Regions from separate parts of the Cellulomonas jepli genome, predicted to be linked through region 2. Evidence: riboswitches for the same ligand, from Rfam matches in the RefSeq annotation. Region 2 holds a riboswitch; the other holds the start of a gene.
What was found. A riboswitch is a leader RNA that binds a small molecule or an ion and turns the genes downstream of it on or off. The one in region 2 is predicted to bind ZMP and ZTP.
Positions count from the first base shown of each region.

Region 1: it holds a riboswitch for ZMP and ZTP, as region 2 does, so the genes downstream of both, glyA (serine hydroxymethyltransferase) here and purH (bifunctional phosphoribosylaminoimidazolecarboxamide formyltransferase/IMP cyclohydrolase) in region 2, are expected to answer to the same signal.

Region 1 is NZ_JBFTER010000018.1:21,411-27,466, reverse strand. It holds gene AB6N24_RS06500 (ExeM/NucH family extracellular endonuclease) at 1-860, opposite strand, end outside; gene AB6N24_RS06495 (bifunctional methylenetetrahydrofolate dehydrogenase/methenyltetrahydrofolate cyclohydrolase) at 1,234-2,118, opposite strand; gene glyA (serine hydroxymethyltransferase) at 2,236-3,510, opposite strand; ZMP/ZTP riboswitch at 3,584-3,673, opposite strand; gene AB6N24_RS06485 (GNAT family N-acetyltransferase) at 3,763-4,254, opposite strand; gene AB6N24_RS06480 (TetR/AcrR family transcriptional regulator) at 4,349-5,077, opposite strand; gene AB6N24_RS06475 (MMPL family transporter) at 5,239-6,056, shown strand, end outside.
Region 2 is NZ_JBFTER010000099.1:11,851-17,906, reverse strand. It holds gene AB6N24_RS18715 (nitroreductase/quinone reductase family protein) at 177-641, shown strand; gene purH (bifunctional phosphoribosylaminoimidazolecarboxamide formyltransferase/IMP cyclohydrolase) at 699-2,333, opposite strand; ZMP/ZTP riboswitch at 2,378-2,471, opposite strand; gene AB6N24_RS18705 (TetR/AcrR family transcriptional regulator) at 2,476-3,252, opposite strand; gene AB6N24_RS18700 (NAD-dependent epimerase/dehydratase family protein) at 3,380-4,390, shown strand; gene AB6N24_RS18695 (ABC transporter permease) at 4,506-5,330, opposite strand; gene AB6N24_RS18690 (ABC transporter ATP-binding protein) at 5,327-6,056, opposite strand, start outside.

The sequences.
Region 1 (6,056 bases), on a different contig from region 2:
GTCGGGCCGCCGGTGCCGGGCGTCTGGATGACGAACCCGCGCAGCCCGCCGGCCGGGTAGGCGGCGGTGACGACGCCGCGCGTCGTGACGGTCGCGCCGACGTACGTGCTCGCCGCGCCGGTGCCCTGGATCGCGGCGATCGCGAGGGGCTCGGGGGCGGTCGTCGGGGTGGGCGTCGGCGTGGCGGTGGGCGTCGCCGTGGGCGTCGGCTCCGGGGTGGGCTGCGTTCCGCCCGTGCCCGCCGGCGTCGGGGCGCCCGCCGTGAAGTCGGCCTTGTTGTTCGCCGTGTTGGCCGCGTCCGTGCGCGCGATCGACGTCGTCGCGCTGGGCGACGGGGCGGCCTCGCCCGCGAACGCCGCGCCGGTGCCGAAGCCCACGAGGTCGACGACCGCCGGGTCGCTCGCGCACGCCGTCGTGGCGCAGGTCAGCCGGGTCGCCGACGAGACGAGGGCGACGTTGCCGTTCGTCCCGGACAGGTTGACCGTGCCCGTGGCGTCGGGCGCCGGGAGGTTCGAGACCGTCCCGGCCGTCTGCGTCGCCGCCTGGACGAGGTAGGTGCTGCGCGCGGGGACCGTGCCCGTGAGCGCGATGGACCCGCTCCAGCTCGTGCCGGCCGCGGACGCGTACTGCACCGTCCACGTGGACAGGTCGACAGCGGCGTCGGACGCGTTGTAGAGCTCGATGAAGTCGTGCGTCAGGACGGAGCCGGTGTTGCCGCCCCCGCCGTAGACCTCGTTGATCACGACCGCGGCGTCGGGTGCGACGGCGGCGTACCCCGGGGCGACCCCGGGGACGGTGAGTGCCGCGGTGGCGGCAGCGGCGACGGCGGAGCGCCGCAGCCAGGGGTGGGACAGGTGCATGCGTCGATCCCTTCGAGCGCGGACGTGCCGCGACGAGTCCGGGCGCGTCCGTCCTCGTGCGGACGGGGCGCAGGTGCCGACCCCGAGCGGTCGGCGGCACACATCTACGGGAGCCGATCGACGCGGGTGTTCGGGGGAGGTGAACCCGGTGTGAACATCTCACATCCCGGTCGTTCCGGCACGGACCGGACCGGGAAAGTTACCGGTCCGTCACATTCGCCGGGTTGCCCCGCCCGGCGGCTCGGACGCGCGTCGACGAGCCGCGCCGGGCGCGCCGAGACCGCCCTCGGGGCCGCCGTGCGGCCGGGACGGAGACGACCCCCGACCGGACGCAGCGGTCCGGGCGGGGGTCGTCAGGTCGTCGCGACGCGGGTCAGGCGTCGAGCGTGCGCTCCGCGGAGTCCACGACGTTGCTCAGGAGCATCGCGCGCGTCATCGGGCCGACCCCGCCCGGGTTCGGCGAGACCCACGCGGCGATCTCGGCGACCTCGGGGTGCACGTCGCCCGCGAGCCGGCTCTTGCCCGTCTCCGGGTCCGGCACGCGCGAGACCCCCACGTCGACGACGACCGCACCCGGCTTGACGATGTCGGGCGTGATGATGCTCGGCACGCCGGCCGCGGCGACGATCACGTCGGCGTGCCGGGTGTGCTCGGCGAGGTCGTGGGTCCCCGTGTGCGTGAGCGTGACCGTCGCGTTGACCGCGCGGCGGGTGAGCAGCAGCCCGATCGAGCGCCCGACCGTCGTCCCGCGACCCACGACCACGACGTCCGCGCCCGCGAGCTCGATGCCGTGCCGCTCCAGGAGCTCGATGATCCCGCGCGGCGTGCACGGCAGCGGGGAGCTGATCTCGTCGTTGACCCGCAGCACCAGCCGCCCGAGGTTCGTCGGGTGCAGGCCGTCGGCGTCCTTGCCCGGGTCGATCAGCTCGAGCACCCGGTTGGTGTCGATGCCCTTGGGCAGCGGGAGCTGGACGATGAAGCCCGTGCACGCCGGGTCGTCGTTGAGCCGGCGCACCGCGGCCTCGATCTCGTCCTGCGACGCCGTCTCCGGGAGGTCCTCGCGGATCGACGCGATCCCGACCTCGGCGCAGTCCTTGTGCTTGCCGTTGACGTACCAGCGCGAGCCCGGGTCGTCGCCGACGAGCAGGGTGCCGAGCCCGGGCTGCACGCCGCGCGCGGCCAGCGCGGCGACCCGCTCGGTGAGCTCGGCCTTGATGGCGGCGGCGGTCGCGGTGCCGTCCAGGATCTGTGCGGTCATGGTGTCTCCTCGCGCGGGGGCGGCAGGGTCGGGCGGCGTGCGGTCGGGCGGCGTGCGGTCACGCGAGCGGCGGTCGGGCCGTCCCCCGCGGGGTGACCGCCCGACCGCCGTCCGTGGTCAGTACTGCTGCAGGCCGGCGTACAGCGGGAACGCGTCCGCGAGCTTCGTGACCCGGGCGCGCAGGGCCTCGACGTCCGCCGACGCGCCGGCGACGAGCGCGGTCGCGATGATGTCGGCGACCTCCGCGAACTCCGTGTCGCCGAAGCCGCGCGTCGCGAGCGCGGGCGTGCCGATGCGCAGGCCCGAGGTCACGCGCGGGGGGCGCGGGTCGAACGGGACGGCGTTGCGGTTCACGGTGATGCCGACCGAGTGCAGGAGGTCCTCGGCCTGCTGGCCGTCGAGGTCCGAGTGGCGCAGGTCGACGAGCACGAGGTGCACGTCGGTGCCGCCGGTGAGCACCGAGACGCCGGCGCCCGTGACGTCGGCCGCCGTGAGGCGCTCCGCGATGAGCCGCGCGCCGTCGAGCGTGCGCTGCTGGCGGTCCTTGAACTCCTCGGTGCCGGCGACCTTGAACGAGACGGCCTTCGCGGCGATCACGTGCATGAGCGGGCCGCCCTGCTGACCCGGGAAGACGGCCGAGTCGATCTTCTTGGCGTACTCCTCGCGGCTCAGGATGAAGCCCGAGCGCGGGCCGCCGATCGTCTTGTGCACGGTCGAGGAGACGACGTCGGAGTGCGGGACGGGGCTCGGGTGCAGGCCCGCGGCGACGAGCCCGGCGAAGTGCGCCATGTCGACCCAGAGCTTGGCGCCGACCTCGTCCGCGATCGAGCGGAACGCCGCGAAGTCGAGCTGGCGCGGGTACGCGGACCAGCCGCCGATGATGACGTCGGGGCGCTGCTCGAGCGCCTTCTCGCGGACCTTGTCCATGTCGACGAGGAACGTCTCGGGGTCCACGCCGTACGCGCCGACCTGGTAGAGCTTGCCCGAGAAGTTGATCTTCATGCCGTGCGTGAGGTGGCCGCCGTGCGCGAGCTCGAGGCCGAGGATCTTGTCCCCCGCGTTGATCAGCGCGTGCAGCACCGCCGCGTTCGCCGTGGCGCCCGAGTGCGGCTGGACGTTCGCGTGCTCCGCGCCGAAGAGCTCCTTGGCGCGGCTGATCGCGAGCGTCTCGGCGACGTCGACCTGCTCGCAGCCGCCGTAGTACCGGCGGCCCGGGTAGCCCTCGGCGTACTTGTTGGTCAGGACCGAGCCCTGCGCCTGGAGCACGGCGCGCGGGACGAAGTTCTCGCTCGCGATCATCTCGAGCGTGCCCTGCTGCCGCGCGAGCTCGCCGTCGAGGACGGCGGCGATCTCGGGGTCCAGCTCGGACAGGTTCTGGTCGAGCAGGCTCATGGTTCTCCTCGCAGTCAGCGGGTGCGTGGTGTCTCCCGGCACACGGACGGGCACGCACACGAGTGGTGTGGTGACCGGGGGCCCAGGCGTCCGACCCGAAGTCTGCTGCTGCTCGTCGCTCCCCGGTGGTGACCCACCCGTTGCGCCAGTCGCGACGCGGACAGCCTAGCAACCGGACGCGGCGCGGCGGCAACGCGTCCGGCCGTCGGCGCGGATCGCGGGGACGACGCGGCGCGACCCGCTGCCGCGGCGTCAGACGGTCGCGCTGTCGCCCAGGATCTTGCGCAGGTACGCGTAGGTGAGGTCGCCGACGGTGCGGTCGTGCTCGTGCTCGTAGCCGTGCTTCTCGTAGAGCGCGAGGTTCTGCACGGAGTCGCGCCCGGTGAAGACCCACACCTCGGAGGTGTCCTCGGGCAGGTGCGGGAGGATCGCGAGCAGGAGCTGGGTGCCGATGCCCTGCCCCTGGAGGTCGGGGGCGACGGCGAGGCGGCCGAGGGTCGCGCGCGTGCCCTCGAGGAGCACGCGGATCGAGCCGACGAGCCGGTGCCCGGCCCACGCACCGAGCGTGATGACGTCGGGGTTCGCGAGGTCGGCGCGGAGCTCGTCGAGCGTCTGGGTGAGCGGCGGGATGCTCGGGTCCCCGTAGATCTGCGCCTCGCTCACGAACGCGGCGCGGCGCAGCGTGAGCAGCTCGCCGGACTCGGCGTCGGTCACGGGGCGGATGTCGACCTCGGGATCGCTCATGGGCCCATCGTCTCAGAGCCGACGCGCACCCGGCGACCGGCGACCAGGGTGAGGTGGTGGGTGAGGTCGTGCGCGACGCGCGGGCGCCGGGCGCTCAGACCCGGTCCGCCGCGGGGGCGGTGTAGCCGACGCCGATCGTGCGGGCGACCTGCTCGAGCTCGGCCTCGAAGTACGGCTCGACGTCGCTGAACATGAAGCGCAGGTGCCCGAGCGCCTCCATGCACACGACGCCGTAGAGCCGGACCCAGCTGTTGGCGAAGACCCACAGCGCCGCCTCGGGCAGGTCGACGCCGGCGGTGCGGGCGAAGGCGGCGAGCTGGCCGCAGCTCGCCGCCACTCCCCCGTGCAGCTCCGGCAGCGGGAAGGGCCGGGCCTCCCACAGCCCGACGAAGAGCTCGAGGAACAGCCCGGCGAAGCGGCGCGACTGCTCGCAGCCGTCGTCCCCGTCCGCCCACAGCCCGTCGCCCGAGCGGAACATGAGCCCGAACTCGGCGGGGTGCGCGAGGGCCCAGCCGCGGAACACCCGCACGGCCGCGAGCATCCGGGCACCCAGGTCGTCACCGTGCTGCTCGAGCGCCGCCGTGACGACGCCGTGGACCTCGCCGAAGAGGTCGTCGCACAGCGCGAGCAGCAGGTCGTCGAGGCTCGCGTAGTAGCGGTAGAGCCCCGGTGCGGTCATGCCCATCTCGCGCGCGATGCCGCGCAGCGTCGGGGGCTGGCCCTGCTCGGCGACGAGCTGCCGGCGCGCGGTCGCCCGGATCTCGGCCTCCGTGGCGGCGCGCAGCCGGTCGCGTCGCGGCACGACCGTCTCGGTCGTCGTCATGCGCTCCTCCTGTCCGCGGCCCGGTGCCGTCCACGGCACCGGGCCGACGCCGCCCCACCCGTCGGACCGCGAGCGTGCCACGCGGTCGCCGCGCTGCCGGCGTTGACACGAGCATACGCCCGATGCTTGAGTAAACATCGTTCGCTAACGCCGTTTACTTCGTGACGCAGCATCGCGTCGCGCCGTCTTTGGGAGGTCTCGTGCTCGACGCGCTCGGTCGTCTGACCCACCGGCACGCCCGCTGGGTGCTCGCCGTCTCGCTCGCCCTGGCCGCCCTCGCGGCGGTCTGGGGCTCCTCCGTCTCCGACCACGTCCAGGCCGGCGGGTTCACCGTCCCCGGCTCCGACTCCGAGCGCGCCGAGCAGCGGGTCGCCGCCGAGCTCGGGGCGACGCGCCCCGACGTGCTCGTGACCTACGCCCACCCGACGCTCACCCCCGACGACCCGCGGTTCGCCGCGGACCTCACGGCGCACCTCGCCGGGCTGCCCGAGGACGCGACCGCGCGCGTCGTCCAGCCCTGGACCGCCGGGCTCCCCGCCGACGCGCAGGCCGCGCTGCTCGGCACCGACGGCCGGTCCGCGCTCGTCGTGGTCTCGGTGCCCGGTGCCGACCTCGACGCCCGGGTCGACGCGTACGGCGACCTCGAGCCGCACCTCGCCGCGCCCGCGCCGTGGACGAGCGCCGTCGGCGGGGCCCTCGCGGTGAACGCGGACCTCTCGCACCGCGCCGAGACCGACATCGCCGCCGCCGAGACCCTCGCGATGCCCGTCCTGCTCGTCCTGCTCGCGGTGATCTTCGGCAGCGGGGTCGCGGCGCTGCTGCCCGTCGTCATGGGCGTGCTCGCGATCCTCGGCGCGATGGGCCTGCTGCGCGCGCTCACCCTCGTGACCGACGTGTCGACGTTCGCGATCAACGTCACGACGATCCTCGGCCTCGGCCTCGCGATCGACTACGCGCTGTTCGTCGTGAGCCGGTTCCG
Region 2 (6,056 bases):
GCGCGGCACTAGCGTGACCCGGGTCGGCGTCGACCTCGAGGACGGTCATGGGCACAGCGGACGGACACGGCACCGCGGGCTCCGGGGGCTCCGGGGGCTCCGGGGGCTCCGGGGGCTCCGGCGGCACAGCGGGCTCCGGGGGCTCCGGGGGCTCTGGGGGCGCGGCAGCGCCGCGGGTGCCGCCGCGGTGGGTCGTCACGACGGCGTGGCGCGTCCACCGTGCGCTGTACCGGGTGAGCGGCGGACGCTTCCTGTGGACGACGTCGAGCCGGCGCGGCTGGGGTGCGCTGCACCTGACGACCACCGGCCGGAGGTCCGGCGCTGAGCGCAGCGTGATCCTGGGCTACCTCGAGGACGGCCCGGACCTCGTCACGCTCGCGATGAACGGCTGGGCGGAGGGCGACCCCGCGTGGTGGCTCAACCTGCAGGCGCACCCGGACGCGACGGTCCGGCTCGCCGGGCAGGACCCCCGCCCCGTGCACGCACGCGCCGCCGTCGGGCAGGAGCGGGCACGGCTGTGGCAGCGGTGGATGGCGGTCGACCCGGGGCTCGACGCCCTGACGGCCTCACGGTCGACCCCGACCGCCGTCGTGGTCCTCGAGCCGCGGGCGGCAGGCACCACCGGACCTCCGCCGCGGTGACCGCGCCGCCCCGGGGTGCGCCGGCGTCCTGCTCCGGCGCACCCCAGGGCGCTCGCGTCAGTGCGCGAAGTGCCGCGTGCCCGTGAGGTAGAGCGTCACGCCGGCTGCCTGGGCGGCCGCCACGACCTCCTCGTCGCGCACCGACCCGCCGGGCTGGACGACCGCGCGCACGCCCGCGTCGAGGAGCACCTGCAGGCCGTCGGCGAACGGGAAGAACGCGTCCGAGGCGGCGACCGCACCGCGGGCCCGCTCGACGTCGCCGGTGTTGGCCCGCTCGACCGCGAGGCGGCACGAGTCGACCCGGTTGACCTGACCCATGCCGACGCCGACGGAGGCGCCGTCGTGCGCGAGCAGGATCGCGTTGGACTTCACGGCGCGGACCGCGCGCCACGCGAACACGAGGTCCGCGAGCGTCGTGTCGTCGGCGGCGTCGCCCGCGGCCAGCGTCCACGACGCCGGGTCGTCGCCGGGTGCCGTGACGCGGTCGGCGACCTGCAGCAGCACCCCACCGGTCACGGGGCGGAGCTCGACGGGCGCGGCGTTCGGCGTGCCCGCGACCGTGAGCAGCCGGATGTTCTTCTTCTGCGTGAGCAGCTCGACGGCCTCGGGGTCGAACGACGGCGCGACGACGACCTCGGTGAACACGGGCGCGATCTGCTGCGCGGCCGCGAGCGTGACCGGGCCGTTCGACGCGATGACGCCGCCGAACGCGGAGACCGGGTCGCACGCGTGGGCCTTGGCGTGCGCGTCCGCGATGTCGGTGCCGACCGCGATGCCGCACGGGTTGGCGTGCTTGATGATCGCGACCGCCGGGCCGTCGTGGTCGTGCGCGGCGCGCCAGGCGGCGTCGGCGTCGACGTAGTTGTTGTAGCTCATCTCCTTGCCGTGCAGCTGCGTCGCGCCCGCCAGGCCCTCGCCCGCCGCACCGTCCGCCGAGAGGTACAGCGCGGCGCCCTGGTGGGGGTTCTCGCCGTAGCGCAGCACCCGGCCGCGGTCCCACGTGCCGCCGAGCACCGCCGGGAAGCCGGACTCGCCCGCGACCTCGTCGGGCGCGTAGGACGACGCGAACCACGACGCGACCGCCACGTCGTACGCGGCGGTGTGCGCGAACGCGTCGGCAGCGAGCCGGCGTCGCTCGGCGAGCGTGAACCCGCCGGCCGCGACGGCCTCGGCGAGCCCGGCGTAGCGCGCCGGGTCGACGACGACCGAGACGCTCGGGTGGTTCTTGGCGGCGGCGCGCACCATCGAGGGCCCGCCGATGTCGATGAGCTCGACGCACTCGTCGGGCCCGGCGCCGGAGGCCACGGTCGCGCTGAACGGGTAGAGGTTCACCACGACGAGGTCGAACGGCTCGACCTCGAGGGCCGCGAGCTGCGCGACGTGGTCGGGGCGGCGCGTGTCCGCGAGGATCCCGGCGTGCACGCGCGGGTGCAGGGTCTTGACGCGCCCGTCGAGGCACTCGGGGAACCCGGTGAGGTCCTCGACCTTCGTCACGGGCACCCCGGCCCCGGCGATCGTGCCGGCCGTCGACCCGGTCGACACGAGCTCGACGCCCGCGGCGTGCAGGGCGGTCGCGAGCTCGACGAGCCCCTGCTTGTCGTACACGCTCAGGAGCGCGCGGCGGATCGGCCGGCGCGTCTCCGGGGCGGTGGGGTCGAGGACGGGCTCGAGCGGAGTGAGCTCGTGGGACATGGCGGTGACCTCCCGGGTCGGTGGGTCTCGTGAGACGTCATGGACCCGAGCACCCAGGCGAACGGTGCGACGGTAGGTGGTTCCGGCCGCTCCCCGGTGGTTCAGCCCACCTCAGGTACGCCAGTCACGGCCGGGACCGATCCTAGCCGAGGTCGGCGGTGGTCCCCAGGTCGAGGCCCGCCCCGAGGTCGACGTGCAGGCCGATGCCGGCGGACGCGGTCGCGATCGTCACGTCGAACAGGCGGTCCGCGTCGACCGCGACGCGGTGCAGGTGGCCGAACAGCTCCGCGGTGATCGCGCCGACCAGGGAGGCGAACAGCGACATCGACCGGGTGAGCGCGAGCGCGACGTCGGTGGGGACCTCGTCCTCGGCGCCCAGGCCCGCGAACGCGTAGACGTCCGGCTCGACGAGGCCGCGCGGGTCGTAGAGCGGTCCGACGGGACGCAGCGAGCCGTCGGCGTGCGCCGCGACGAGCACGCCGACGAGCACCGACCAGAGCCGCAGCGCCGGGGCGACGGTGTCCGCCGGGGCGCGGTACCCGCGGACGGGGGTGCCGTAGACGAGCTCGAAGGAGTGGGGGTTCGCGATCGCCCAGGAGCGCACGGCACGCGCGGCCTCGAGCCAGCGCTGCGCGGGCGCCGCCCCCCGCAGCTCCGCGGCCCGGGCGGCCTCCTCCGCCGCCCCGCCCACGGCGTCGTACGCCTCGACGATGAGCAGGGTGAGCAGCGCGTCGCGCGACTCGACGTAGCGGTACACCGCGGACGACGCCACGCCGAGGTCGCGCGCGACGGCGCGCAGCGACAGGCTCGCCGCACCGTCGGCCACGAGGTGGGCCCGGGCGCTCGCCAGCAGCTCCGCCATGATCTCGGCGCGGGCGCGCTCGCGGGCGCCGCGGGGCGCGCTGGAGGAGTCGGCCATGTCCCCGAGCATGCTCGACGAGAGCGGTGCGCGCAAACGAGAGCAGTGCTCTTGACACCGGAGGTCGCAGCGCGGAAGCATCGCTCACAGACGAGAGCACCGCTCTCACTTTCGATCGGAGCGCCTCATGGCTCGACACGTGGTCGTCGGCAAGGGACCCATCGGCTCGACCGTCGCCCAGCAGCTCGCCGACGCCGGGCACGAGGTCCTCGTGCTCAGCCGCTCGGGCGGACCCGCCGCCCGCACGACCGCCGCCGGAGGCAGCATCGAGCACCGTGCAGCCGACGCGACGGACGCCGCCGCCCTGACGCGCGCCGCACAGGGAGCCGCAGCGCTGCACAACTGCGTGAACCCGCCGTACCACCGGTGGACCACCGACTGGCCGCCGGTCGCGTCGGCGCTGATCGCCGCCGCCGAGGCCACCGGCGCGGTGCTCGTCGTCGCGGGCAACCTCTACGGCTACGGGCGCGGCACGCAGCTCATGCGCGAGGACTCCCCGCTCGCCACGACCGAGACGAAGGGCGGCGTGCGTGCCGCGATGTGGCACGAGCTGGAGCGACGCCACCGCGCGGGCACCCTGCGGGCGACCGAGGTGCGCGGCAGCGACTACCTCGGCCCCGGCGCGCAGGCCCACGCGCACGCCGGTCCGCGCATGCTCGAGCCGCTGCTCGCCGGGAAGCCGCTGTACCCGATCGGCTCGGCCGACACCCCGCACTCGTGGACCTACCTGCCCGACTTCGCACGTGCGCTCGCCGCCGCCGCCGCGACCGAGGCCGCCTGGGGCCGCCCGTGGCACGTCCCGTCGCCCGAGCCGCTGACCTACCGCGAGGTCGCGGCCCGCTTCGCGACCGCCGCCGGGGCGCCCGCCCCGCGGACCCGGACCATCCCGCTCGCCGTCGTGCGCGCGGTCGGGCTCGTGCACCCGATGATGCGCGAGATCCACGCCATGGGCTACCAGTTCGTCGAGCCGTTCGTGCTGGACGCGACGGCCTCCGAGCGGGTCCTCGGCGTCACCGCGACGCCCTGGTCGCGCGTCGTCGAGGAGACCCTCGCGGCGCGGCGGGCCGAGACCACCGGGGTGACCGGCACGGGGCGCGCGGGCACGCGGCCCGCCGGCACGGGGCACGCGGCCGGGTGACGCCCTGGACTCCGGTGCACGGACGGGACGCGACGCGTCTCGCCCGTGCACCGGAGCCCGGTCGATGCCGGCACGCCTGTCGGCGAGCGCGGGCCAGGGCCCTCGGCGGCCGACGTCAGCTGCGCTCGCGCCGGTACAGCCTGTGCGCCCACGCGTAGCCGAGCACGCCGAGGACCACCGACCAGCCGAGCGCGAGGAGCGTCGTCGACGCGGCGGTCCCGGTGCCGGCGAGCAGCCCGCGCGTCGTCTCGATCACCGGCGTGAACGGCTGGTACTCGGCGAACCAGCGCACCGCGGGCGGCATGGTCTCGACGGGCACGAACCCGCTGCCGAGGAACGGCAGCGCGGTCAGCAGCATCGGGGTGTTCGACGCCGTCTCGACCGACCTCGCGGCGAGCCCCATCGCGACGCACAGCCAGCTCGTCGTGAACGTGACCACGGCGAGGAGCCCCGCCAGCGCGAGCCAGTCCAGCGCCCCCGCGTCCGGGCGGAAGCCGAGCAGGAGGGCGAGGGCCAGCACCACGACCACCGCGAGGAGCCCCTGGACCACCGTGCCGAGCACGGGCCCGCCGAGCACCGAGCCGGGCGAGATGGCCATGGTCTTGAACCGCGCCATGATCCCGCTCGTCGCGTCCATCGAGGCCGTGATCGCGACGCTCTGCGCCGCCCCCACGACCGCGAACAGCAGGATCGCCGGGGTGATGTAGTCGAGGTACGCCGCCCGGCCGTCGGCCCCGGGCGCGACGTCGGGCGCCACGCCCGCACCGAACGCCCCGCCGAACACGAAGACGAACAGCAGGAGCAGCGCGATCGGGATGCCGACCGTGAAGCTCGTCAGGCCCGGGTAGCGTGCGGCGCGCAGCAGGTTGCGGCGCAGCATCGTGAGCGTGTCGGCGACGGGGCGCGGGCCCGCGGTGGGGGTCAGGGTCGCGGTGGTCATGAGGCCACCTCCTTCGAGGTCGTCGGGGTGGTCGGGGAGTCGTCGGTCGGCGCCGTGAGGCGCAGGAAGACGTCGTCGAGCGAGCCGGCGTCGTGCGCGGTCTTGAGCTCGTCGGGCGTGCCCTCGGCGACGATGCGCCCACCGTCCAGGACCGCGACGCGGTCGGCGAGCCGGTCCGCCTCCTCCAGGTACTGGGTGGTGAGCAGGATGGTCGTGCCGCCCGCCACCAGGGCCCGCACCTCGTCCCAGAGCGTGCGGCGGCTGCGCGGGTCGAGCCCCGTGGTGGGCTCGTCCAGGAAGACCACCGCCGGGTGCCCGACGAGCGTCATCGCGAGGTCGAGCTTGCGGCGCATGCCGCCCGACCACGTCGCCACCGGCTTGCCGGCGGCCTCGGTCAGGCCGAGCTGGGCGAGCAGCTGCTCGACGCGCTCGCGCCCCTCGCGCCGGCCGAGGTGGTGCAGCGCGGTCATGAGCCGCAGGTTCTCCGCGCCGGTGAGCAGGTCGTCGACCGCGGACGCCTGACCCGTGACGCCGATCGCGGCGCGCACGGCCCCGGGCTCCGTCACGACGTCGTGCCCCGCGACGTGCGCGGTGCCGCCGTCGGGGCGCAGCAGGGTCGAGAGGACCCCGACGGTCGTCGTCTTGCCGGCGCCGTTCGGGCCGAGCAGCGCCGTGATGGTGCCGGGCTGGACGACGAGGTCGACCCCGTCGAGCACGGTGTGGTCC